DNA from 4 places in the Micromonospora sp. WMMC273 genome. Region 1 is predicted to be linked to each of the others. Evidence: riboswitches for the same ligand, from Rfam matches in the RefSeq annotation. Region 1 holds a riboswitch; each other region holds the start of a gene.
What was found. A riboswitch is a leader RNA that binds a small molecule or an ion and turns the genes downstream of it on or off. The one in region 1 is predicted to bind cyclic di-AMP.
Positions count from the first base shown of each region.

Region 2: another riboswitch for cyclic di-AMP. It lies ahead of O7611_RS00810 (coiled-coil domain-containing protein); the one in region 1 lies ahead of O7611_RS14865 (LysM peptidoglycan-binding domain-containing protein).
Region 3: another riboswitch for cyclic di-AMP. It lies ahead of O7611_RS20835 (coiled-coil domain-containing protein); the one in region 1 lies ahead of O7611_RS14865 (LysM peptidoglycan-binding domain-containing protein).
Region 4: another riboswitch for cyclic di-AMP. It lies ahead of O7611_RS07800 (C39 family peptidase); the one in region 1 lies ahead of O7611_RS14865 (LysM peptidoglycan-binding domain-containing protein).

Region 1 covers NZ_JAPZBE010000001.1:3,172,062-3,174,221, reverse strand. The annotation lists gene O7611_RS14870 (LLM class flavin-dependent oxidoreductase) at 1-630, opposite strand, end outside; cyclic di-AMP (ydaO/yuaA leader) riboswitch at 802-947, shown strand; gene O7611_RS14865 (LysM peptidoglycan-binding domain-containing protein) at 946-1,590, shown strand; gene O7611_RS14860 (YbaB/EbfC family nucleoid-associated protein) at 1,776-2,160, shown strand, end outside.
Region 2 covers NZ_JAPZBE010000001.1:153,453-155,612, reverse strand. The annotation lists gene O7611_RS00815 (YibE/F family protein) at 1-813, shown strand, start outside; cyclic di-AMP (ydaO/yuaA leader) riboswitch at 968-1,098, shown strand; gene O7611_RS00810 (coiled-coil domain-containing protein) at 1,103-2,131, shown strand.
Region 3 covers NZ_JAPZBE010000001.1:4,529,525-4,531,684, forward strand. The annotation lists gene O7611_RS20830 (cation diffusion facilitator family transporter) at 61-975, shown strand; cyclic di-AMP (ydaO/yuaA leader) riboswitch at 1,120-1,250, shown strand; gene O7611_RS20835 (coiled-coil domain-containing protein) at 1,255-2,160, shown strand, end outside.
Region 4 covers NZ_JAPZBE010000001.1:1,622,487-1,624,646, forward strand. The annotation lists gene O7611_RS07795 (hypothetical protein) at 1-403, shown strand, start outside; cyclic di-AMP (ydaO/yuaA leader) riboswitch at 712-854, shown strand; gene O7611_RS07800 (C39 family peptidase) at 1,060-1,893, shown strand; gene O7611_RS07805 (alpha/beta fold hydrolase) at 2,146-2,160, shown strand, end outside.

The DNA of each region.
Region 1 (2,160 bases):
GTTGAGGGCGGGCAGCTCGTCGGGGCCCTTCGGCAGGTACGACAGGGACGGCAGCCAGCCGTCCGCGGCGCGGCCGACCAGGCGCAGCATGCGCGGCTTGTACGCGCCGACCCAGATGCCCACCGGGTGCGCGGGCGCCGGGCCACGCTTGGCGCCGACCACCCGGTAGTGCTCGCCGTCGACGCGGATCATGCCGCGACGGTCGGTGTCCCAGACCTCGCGGATCACCCGGATCGCCTCGTCGAGGGCCTCGACGGCGGCGCCGGGGGACAGGCGTCGCCCGCCGGCCGCCTCGATCGCGTCCCAGAACGCGCCCGCGCCGAGCCCGAGCTCGACCCGGCCGCCGGTGAGCAGGTCCAGGCTGGCGACGCTGCGGGCCAGCACCACCGGCTGGCGCAACGGCAGGTTGAGGACGTTTCCGGCCAGGCGGACACGTTCGGTCGCGGCGGCCACGTAGGACATCAGCGTCCAGGTGTCCAGGAAGCCCGGCTGGTAGGGGTGGTCCTGGAACGTGACCAGGTCCAGCCCGACCTGCTCGCAGAGCCGGGCCAGCGCCACCACCTGGTCGGGCTGCGCGGCGGCGGGGGTGATGAAGCCGCCGAAGGTCAGCTCGTGTCCGTGATCGGTCATCCGTCAAGCCCTCCCGTGATCTTGCCTGGCCCTGCCACCGTAGCGCCGCCGCCGGTCGCCCGGCCGGGTGAAGAGCGTCACAAGAAGTGGACGATCGTCGCAAATCGCTCCTAGCGTCGGTTTCGTTCGCAGACGCGGACACCGAGTGCCGGAAACGCCAAATCCCGCCGCCGGCCCCGGTAACCGAACCTCGTGCGGGAGCGGGGGAACCACACGTTCCACGGTGCATCGTCACCTCGGGGTGAAGCCGCCACCGGCGGCCGGGCTCCTCGGCCCGAACCCGACAGCTCACCTCGTCGGCGTGGAGGAATCCACATGGCAACTGAATACTCAGCCCGAAGCCGCCGTACCGCTCTCGGGGCGGTCCTGGCCGGCGCCGCCGTCGGCGCCGCGACCCTCTTCGGCCCGGCCGCTCCGGCCAGCGCGGGCGTCAACTGGGACGCGGTCGCGCGCTGCGAGTCCGGCGGCAACTGGAAGATCAACACCGGTAACGGCTACTACGGCGGGCTCCAGTTCTCCCGCGCCACCTGGAACGGCTACGGCGGCCAGAAGTACGCCGCGCGCGCCGACCTGGCCAGCCGGTCCGAGCAGATCGCCGTGGCGGAGAAGGTGCTGCGCGGCCAGGGCATCGGCGCGTGGCCGGTCTGCGGCAAGAAGGGCGGCTCGGCGAGCGCGGCGACCCGGTCCGAGCGGGCGACCACGAAGGCGGCACCGAAGAAGGCGGCGCCGAAGCGGGCCGCCGCGACGAAGGCCGCGCCGGAACGCGCCACGACGAAGGCGGTGCCGCGGCCGTCCTCCGCTGCCGGGACGTACGTGGTCCGGCGCGGGGACACGCTGTCGGAGATCGCCGTGGCGCAGCGCGTCGACGGCGGCTGGCGTGCCCTGCACGAGCGCAACCGGGCAGTGGTCGGCGACGACCCGGGCCTGATCTTCCCCGGTCAGCAGCTGCGCCTGCGCTGACCTCGTCCGAGCGCCCGGCCGGTTCGCCCCGGCCGGGCGCTCGGCCGTCCGCGACACGCCGCGTGGCCGGTGTCCGGCCTGCTCGCGGGGCCGGGACGCGACCCGGACCGGCCGGTGACCGCGATTCGTCGGAGCCGGTTGCTAGGGTCACGCATGCTCGGCTAAGACGTGAAGAAAGCGCGGATATGACCAACGACCCGTTCTCGGCGGCCGCGAGCATCGACGAGCTGCTGACCCGCACGCAGCAGGCGCTCACCGCGATGCGCTCCCGGGCCTCGGCGCATGCCGACGGCGAGCCGGGTGAGCTGCTGTTCGCCGAGGGCACCGCAGCCGGCGGCCGGGTTCGCGCGGTCGCCGTCCAGGGTGGCCGGCTCGAGTCCGTGACGATCGACCCGGAGCTGGCCGGCGAGCCCCTCGACGTCCTCTGCGGACACCTCATCACCGCCGCCAACGCCGCGCTGTCCGAGCTGGACGACCGGGTCAGCGCGTCGGCCCGGGCCGACGCCGACGCGCTCGCCGCCCGCCTCGGCAACATGGGCGACCAGGCCGAGCTGTTCGGCCGCGCGATGC
Region 2 (2,160 bases), 3.0 Mb from region 1:
ATCGTGGCGTTCGGCCGGTGGCGCGGGCTCGCCGCGCTCGGCGGCCTGGTGGCCAGCTTCGCCATCCTGCTCGGCTTCGTGCTGCCTGGTATCGGCGCCGGCCAGCCGCCGCTGCTCGTCGCGATCGTCGGCGCCGCGTTGATCATGTTCGTGGTGCTCTACCTGACCCACGGGATCACCGCACAGACGTCCGTCGCGGTGCTCGGCACGCTCGGCAGCCTGGTGGTCACCGGCGTGCTCGGCCTGCTCGCCACGTCCGCCACCCACCTGACCGGCTTCGGCAGCGAGGACGCCACCACGCTGTCCATGTTCCAGGGCGGCGTGGACCTGCACGGACTGCTTCTGGCCAGCATCATCATCGGCTCGCTGGGCGTGCTGGACGACGTCACGGTCACCCAGGCGGCCACCGTCACCGAACTGGCGCACGCCAACCCCGGACTGTCCCGGCGGCAGCTCTACCGGGCCGCGACCCGGGTCGGCCGGGCCCACATCGCGTCCACCGTCAACACCATCGTGCTGGCGTACGCGGGCGCCTCACTGCCGCTGCTGCTCCTCCTGGTCGCCGACTCCCGCCCGGTGAGCGAGATCCTCACCAGTGAGTTCCTCGCCCAGGAGATCGTCCGCAGCGCGGTGGCGACGCTCGGCCTGATCGCCGCCGTACCGCTGACGACCGGACTGGCCGCGATCGTGACCACCGCCGGGCGGCGCTCGCCCGGCGCGGAGCCGGCGCCCGCCGCGCCCCGGCCGCCGGCCGGACGGGACGACGCACTGGAGGCGCTCGGCGGCGGGAAGAGTACGGAGGCCGCATGGTGACACTCCGCAGCGTGACCATCGAATCTAAACGCGACGCTGGTCACGGTGTGCCACGGCGAAATCTCGCTATTGGTCGGCTTCCGGACGTAGATCCTCACGAGTGCTGTCAGGTAACCTCGCTGCCGGTCACCGCCGAAGGCGCGCACCGGCGCCAGCGGTGCCGCCGCCCAATCGCCCACGGGCGAACCGGGGAACCAGGTACATGGGGTGAATCCGCGACAGCGGTAGGGGCCACTTCCGTCCCGAACCCGTCAGCTAACCCGGTCGGCGGCCGACGGAAGGGAACACTGTGACGGCACCCCTGCGCCGCTGGCTGACACCCGTGGTGGCCGTGCTGGCCTCGCTAGCAGTGCTGGCCGGCCCGAACCCGGCGACCGCGGCCCCCGCCGCGGCGGCCCCCGGCACCCCCTCGGGCCACGAGGAGGACGGCGATCCGCCACTCATCACCGAGGCGATCGACTCCGCCAACCGGAACTTCCTCCAGGCCAAGGCGAAGCTCGCCAAGTCCCAGGACCGCCAGCGGCGGCTGGCGGCCGAGGTGAAGACGGCACAGGCCGAACTCGACGCGCTCAGCCCGCAGGTCAACCAGCTCGCCGCCCAGTCCTACCGGACCGGCCGGATGGGTGCGATGGCGATGCTGTTGGAGAGCAACTCCCCCGACTCGTTCGTCCGCCGGGTCAACGCCCTGGACGAGCTGAACCTCCTCAACGCGCAGCGCCTGGCCGCCATCAACGCGGTCAAGACCCGCGCCGAGCAGGCCAAGATCGCGCTCGACGCCGAGGTGCGTGAGCAGGAGAAGCAGAAGAACGCGATGGAGCGCGAGAAGGTGCAGGCCGAGCGCGCACTGAAGCTCGTCGGCGGTCTCGGCTTCACCGGCGGCCTGGTCTCCGCCACCTCACCGGTCGCCAAGATCGCTCCCGGCCGCACTTCCGACGGCGGGTGGAAGGCCGAGTCGTGCAGCGAGGACGACCCGACCACCTCGGGCTGCGTCACGCCGCGCACGCTGCACGCGTACAAGGAGGTCCGGCGCGCCGGCTTCAAGCGCTTCGTGGGCTGCTACCGGCCCGGCGGGCCGTGGGAGCACCCCAAGGGCAAGGCGTGCGACTGGTCGCTCCAGAACAGCGGCTTCGCGCCCTGGCACAACAACGACACCCGCCGGTACGGCAACGAGGTGGCCGCGTTCCTCATCCGCAACGCCGACCGGCTGGGCATCTACTACGTCATCTGGAACCGGCAGATCTGGTTCCCGGCCACCGGCTGGAGTTCGTACAGCGGGCCGTCGAACCACACCGACCACGTCCACATGTCGCTGCTCTGATCCGGGCACCACGAAAAAGGGCCGCCCGA
Region 3 (2,160 bases), 1.4 Mb from region 1:
ATACATAGCGATGTGAACATACATTGGGCCGGGCCGGTACGCGGCAGGGAGGGTGTTGGCGTGGGCGCAGGTCATGACCACAGCGGCGCGGTGGCCAATGCGGCACACCGCCACGCAGGCCGCCTCTGGGCCGCGTTCGCGCTGCTCGCCGCCCTGATGGTGGTCGAGGCGGTGGCCGCCTTCACCACCGGCTCGCTGGCGCTGCTCTCCGACGCCGGGCACATGTTCACCGACGTCCTCGGCATCGGCATGGCCCTCGCGGCGATCACCGCCACCCGCCGGGCCGGCACCGACCCGCAGCGCACGTTCGGGCTCTACCGGCTGGAGGTGCTCGCCGCCCTCGCCAACGCCGTCCTGCTCGGTGCCGTCGCCATCTACGTCCTGGTCGAGGCGGTACGCCGGTTCGGCGAGCCGCCGGAGGTGCTGGCCGGACCGATGCTCGTGGTGGCGGTACTCGGCCTGCTCGCCAACATCGTCGCGTTCGCGCTGCTGCGCGCCGGGTCGAAGGAGAGCATCAACCTGCGCGGGGCGTACCTGGAGGTGCTCGGCGACCTGCTCGGCTCGCTCGGCGTGATCGCCGCCGCGCTGGTCATCGCGGTCACCGACTGGTGGTGGGCCGACCCACTCGTCGCCGTCGGCATCGGCGTGTTCATCCTGCCGCGCACCTGGCGGCTCGGCCGGGCCGCGCTGCGCATCCTGGTGCAGGCCGCGCCGGAGCACCTCCAGGTCACCGCCGTGCACGACCGGCTGGCCGCCGTACCGGGCGTGGCCGAGGTGCACGACCTGCACGTCTGGACCCTCACCTCGGGCATGGAGGTGGCCTCGGCGCACCTGACCACCGACCCGGGCGCGGACCCGGCCGGGGTGCTGGCCGCCGCGCGGGCCGCCCTGCACGAGGACTTCTCCATCGATCACGCCACGTTGCAGGTCGAACCCGGAGCGTCGGCCGGAGTGTGCGGCAAGACCGAGTGGTGATTAGGACACACTTAAATCACTGGGACTAATGTAGTCTTATGCCGGTTTTGCCCCGCCTAGTGGCGTTGCTCGACGGAGCCGCGCCCGGGCAGCGCCGGTAGTCTCGGTCGCGGCCGCACCCGCGGACGCCACCCGGCCCCGGTGGGGCGGCCGTCGCCTAATCGTCCGCAGGGACGAGCCGGGGAACCACGTACGTGGGGTGCATCCGCGTCAGCGGTAGGGATCTTCCGTCCCGAACCCGTCAGCTAACCCGGTCGGCGTTGACGGAAGGACGTGTGAATGCCCCCAGTGGCACCTGTACGACGGACGGCCGCCCGGTTGGCGGCCCTGCTCGTCGCGACGCTGACCCTCGGCGTCGCGACCGTTCCGGTCTCCCCCGCCTCCGCGGCGCCGGCGACCGGCCTGCTCGCTGCCGCGCCCGGCGGCAACGACGAGGGCGGCACGCCGGAACTGCGCGCCCAGCTCGACGCGGCCAGCAAGGGCTGGCTGGAGGCGAAGGCCGCGCTGAACCGGTCGGTGACCCGCCAGAAACAGCTCAACGACCAGCTCAAGACGGTCGGCGCCGAGCTTGCCGTCCGCGACGCCAAGGTCGGCGAGATCGCCGTCGTGGCGTACCGCAACGGCCGCCTGGGCACCGCCGGGGCGCTGCTCGGCAGCAGCAGCCCGGAGGGCTTCATGGACCGGGCCGCCGCCCTGGAACAGGTCGCCGCGCACGAGGACCGCACGCTGCGCGACCTGATCGCCACCCGCGACGAGGCCACCCGCACCCGCGCCCAGCTCGACGGGGAGATCCTCGAGCAGCGCAAGCAGGTGACGGTGATGGCCAAGCGCAAGGAACAGGCCGAGCGCGCCCTGGAGGTGGCGAACGACCGCGCGTCGCGCAGCAGCAGCGGCGGCGGCGGCAGCGTCCAGGGCACCTCCAGCAAGAACGCGAAGCCGGCGCCGCGCAACTCGGACGGCTCCTGGCCGTCGGAGTCGTGCAGCGTCAACGACCCGACGCCGGCGAACGGCTGCATCACGCCGCGCACGCTGCACGCGCTGCAACAGGCGAAGGCGGCCGGCTTCACCAGGTACGTCTCGTGCCACCGGCCGAGCGGCTCGGGTGAGCATCCGAAGGGGCGGGCCTGCGACTTCGCCGCGCAGAAGAGCGGCTTCGGCGGCGTGGCCACCGGCGGTGACCGGACG
Region 4 (2,160 bases), 1.5 Mb from region 1:
GCCGCGCACCCCCGCCGAGTACGCGGCCCGGGAGCGCTGGCTGCACCACGCCGCCATGACGGCGCACTGGCGGGGCGACCTGACCGCCCGTCAGCTCGCCAACGTGCTGGCCCGCCGCAACGGATGGGATCCCCGCCGGCACCCGGCCGAGCAGGAGATCCTGCTGGCCCGCACCGTCCGGGACGGGCGCCGGGCCGGATGGGAGAGCGCCGCCGCGCGGGAGCGGACGGCCTGGCGGGACGCGGAACTGGCCGCCGAGGCCGCCCGGACGCTCGCCGCCGAGGCGTACGCGGCCACCGCCGCGCTGCGGCCCGCCCCGGCGTACCGGAGCGCGACGGCGAGCGCCGTGCCGGTGGCCGCGACGGTCCGCAACGCCCGCTGGCGCCCGGCCCGGGTCGGCTGAGACGACCGTCTCGACCGAATCGTTACCCGGAATATGGTGAGCCCGGTCACCCGGGCCGCCGAAACGGGCGCCGGGCGCAGAACGGGTCATCGAGTCCCGCGATTGCCGGTCGGGTGCTCGCCGTCTGTCCGCTTTCCGCCGCCGGGCGCCGTCGAAACTGCTTGTCCCATTGAGCGAAGTCAGTAACCGGGTGTTCCGAAATCCGTTACCGCGGATCACGTTTACGCAGGTGGGAGCGCTTGGCATGGGACATACCCACCGGTAGTGTCGGCGCGTCCGATGCGGTAATCGATCGCCGACGGCGACGCCGCACCGACCCGCCTAATCGTGTTCCACGAACCGGGGACCCATGAGCACCATCGGGGTGAATCCGCGGGCCCACGGCCCGCGGTAGGGCGTACTTCCCGCCCGAATCCGTCAGCTAACCCGGTCGGCGGCCACGGAAGGAGCAACCCCTCTTGCCCACCCCTCGATCGTCCCCCCGCCTCCACGGCGAAGCGGTGCCCGCGCGCGCCTGACGCGCGACCGGCAACCGCCCCCTGGGCGCCCGGCATCACGGGCGTTCCCGATCCCCCGGCCATCCGGCCCCGCCAGCACGTGTGAGTTCCTCCGCGTGCCGGGCCGGCGTGCGCCGCTCACGCCCCGTGGAGGATTTCGTGAAGCACCACCTGAAGCGTCAGCTGCGACGGATCGTCACCGAACGCCCGTACCAGATCATCGCCGGATCGGCCGCCGCGCTCGTGCTGGCCGCCGGTGCCGGAACCGTCGCCACCGCCGGTGACGACGCCCCGGTCCAGGAGAACACCGCCGCGGTCGCCGACCTCGGCTCCGCCCGTCTCGGCGAGCAGCCCGCCAGCCGCGGCGAGGCCCGCATCGCCGTACCGCCCAGCGCCTCCGCCGCGCCCAGCGCGTCGCCGAGCGCCTCCCCGTCCGCGAAGGCCACGGCGGACCCGGACACCACGCCCAAGGCCAAGCCGAAGCCGCCGTCGAGCAAGTCGCTCGACTACGACTACCAGGCGCAGATCAACTACTTCTACTGCGGCCCGGCCGCCGTGCGCAACGCGCTCAGCGCCGCCGGCATCGAGCGCAGCCAGGACGCGCTCGCCGGTCCTCTCGGCACCACCGAGATGGGCACCAACTCCGCCGAGGACACCACCCGGGTGCTCAACCAGCAGGTCAAGGGCAACCCGTACCGGACCCGCATGATTCCCGGCTCGGCCACCCCGGCCCAGATGGACCGCCTCCAGGCCGACGTGGTCGAGGCGATCAGCAACGGCCGCGGGGTCGTCGCGAACGTCGCCGGTACGGCCACCGACACCAACGGCGGCTGGCACTCGTTCCCGGGCGGCCACTACGTCGCCGTGGTCGGCTACAAGGACGACGGCCGGACCGTGCGGATCGCCGACTCGGCCGACCCGTCGCTGCCGTCGTACTGGGTCACCACGATCGACCTGGCGCACTGGATCGCCAGCCGCGGCTACTCCGCCTGACCGTCCCGCACACCCGAAGGCCGGCACCCCACCCGGGGCGCCGGCCTTCCTCGTCCCGCCCCCGCCCTCACGCCGTCTTGGCGCGCCGGTCTTGGACTTGTGGCACCCAGTATGCCCGGCTCGCCCGCTATGGAAGGTGCCACAACTCCAAGATCGAGGGTGAGGGCGGCGTGTGGGCGGCCGGAGCCGCAGCGAGGGGGTCGGCGGGGTTCGGTCTCGCGTGTCCGGGGCGGGCGGTGGCAGACTGCGCCAATGAGCGATGCGACG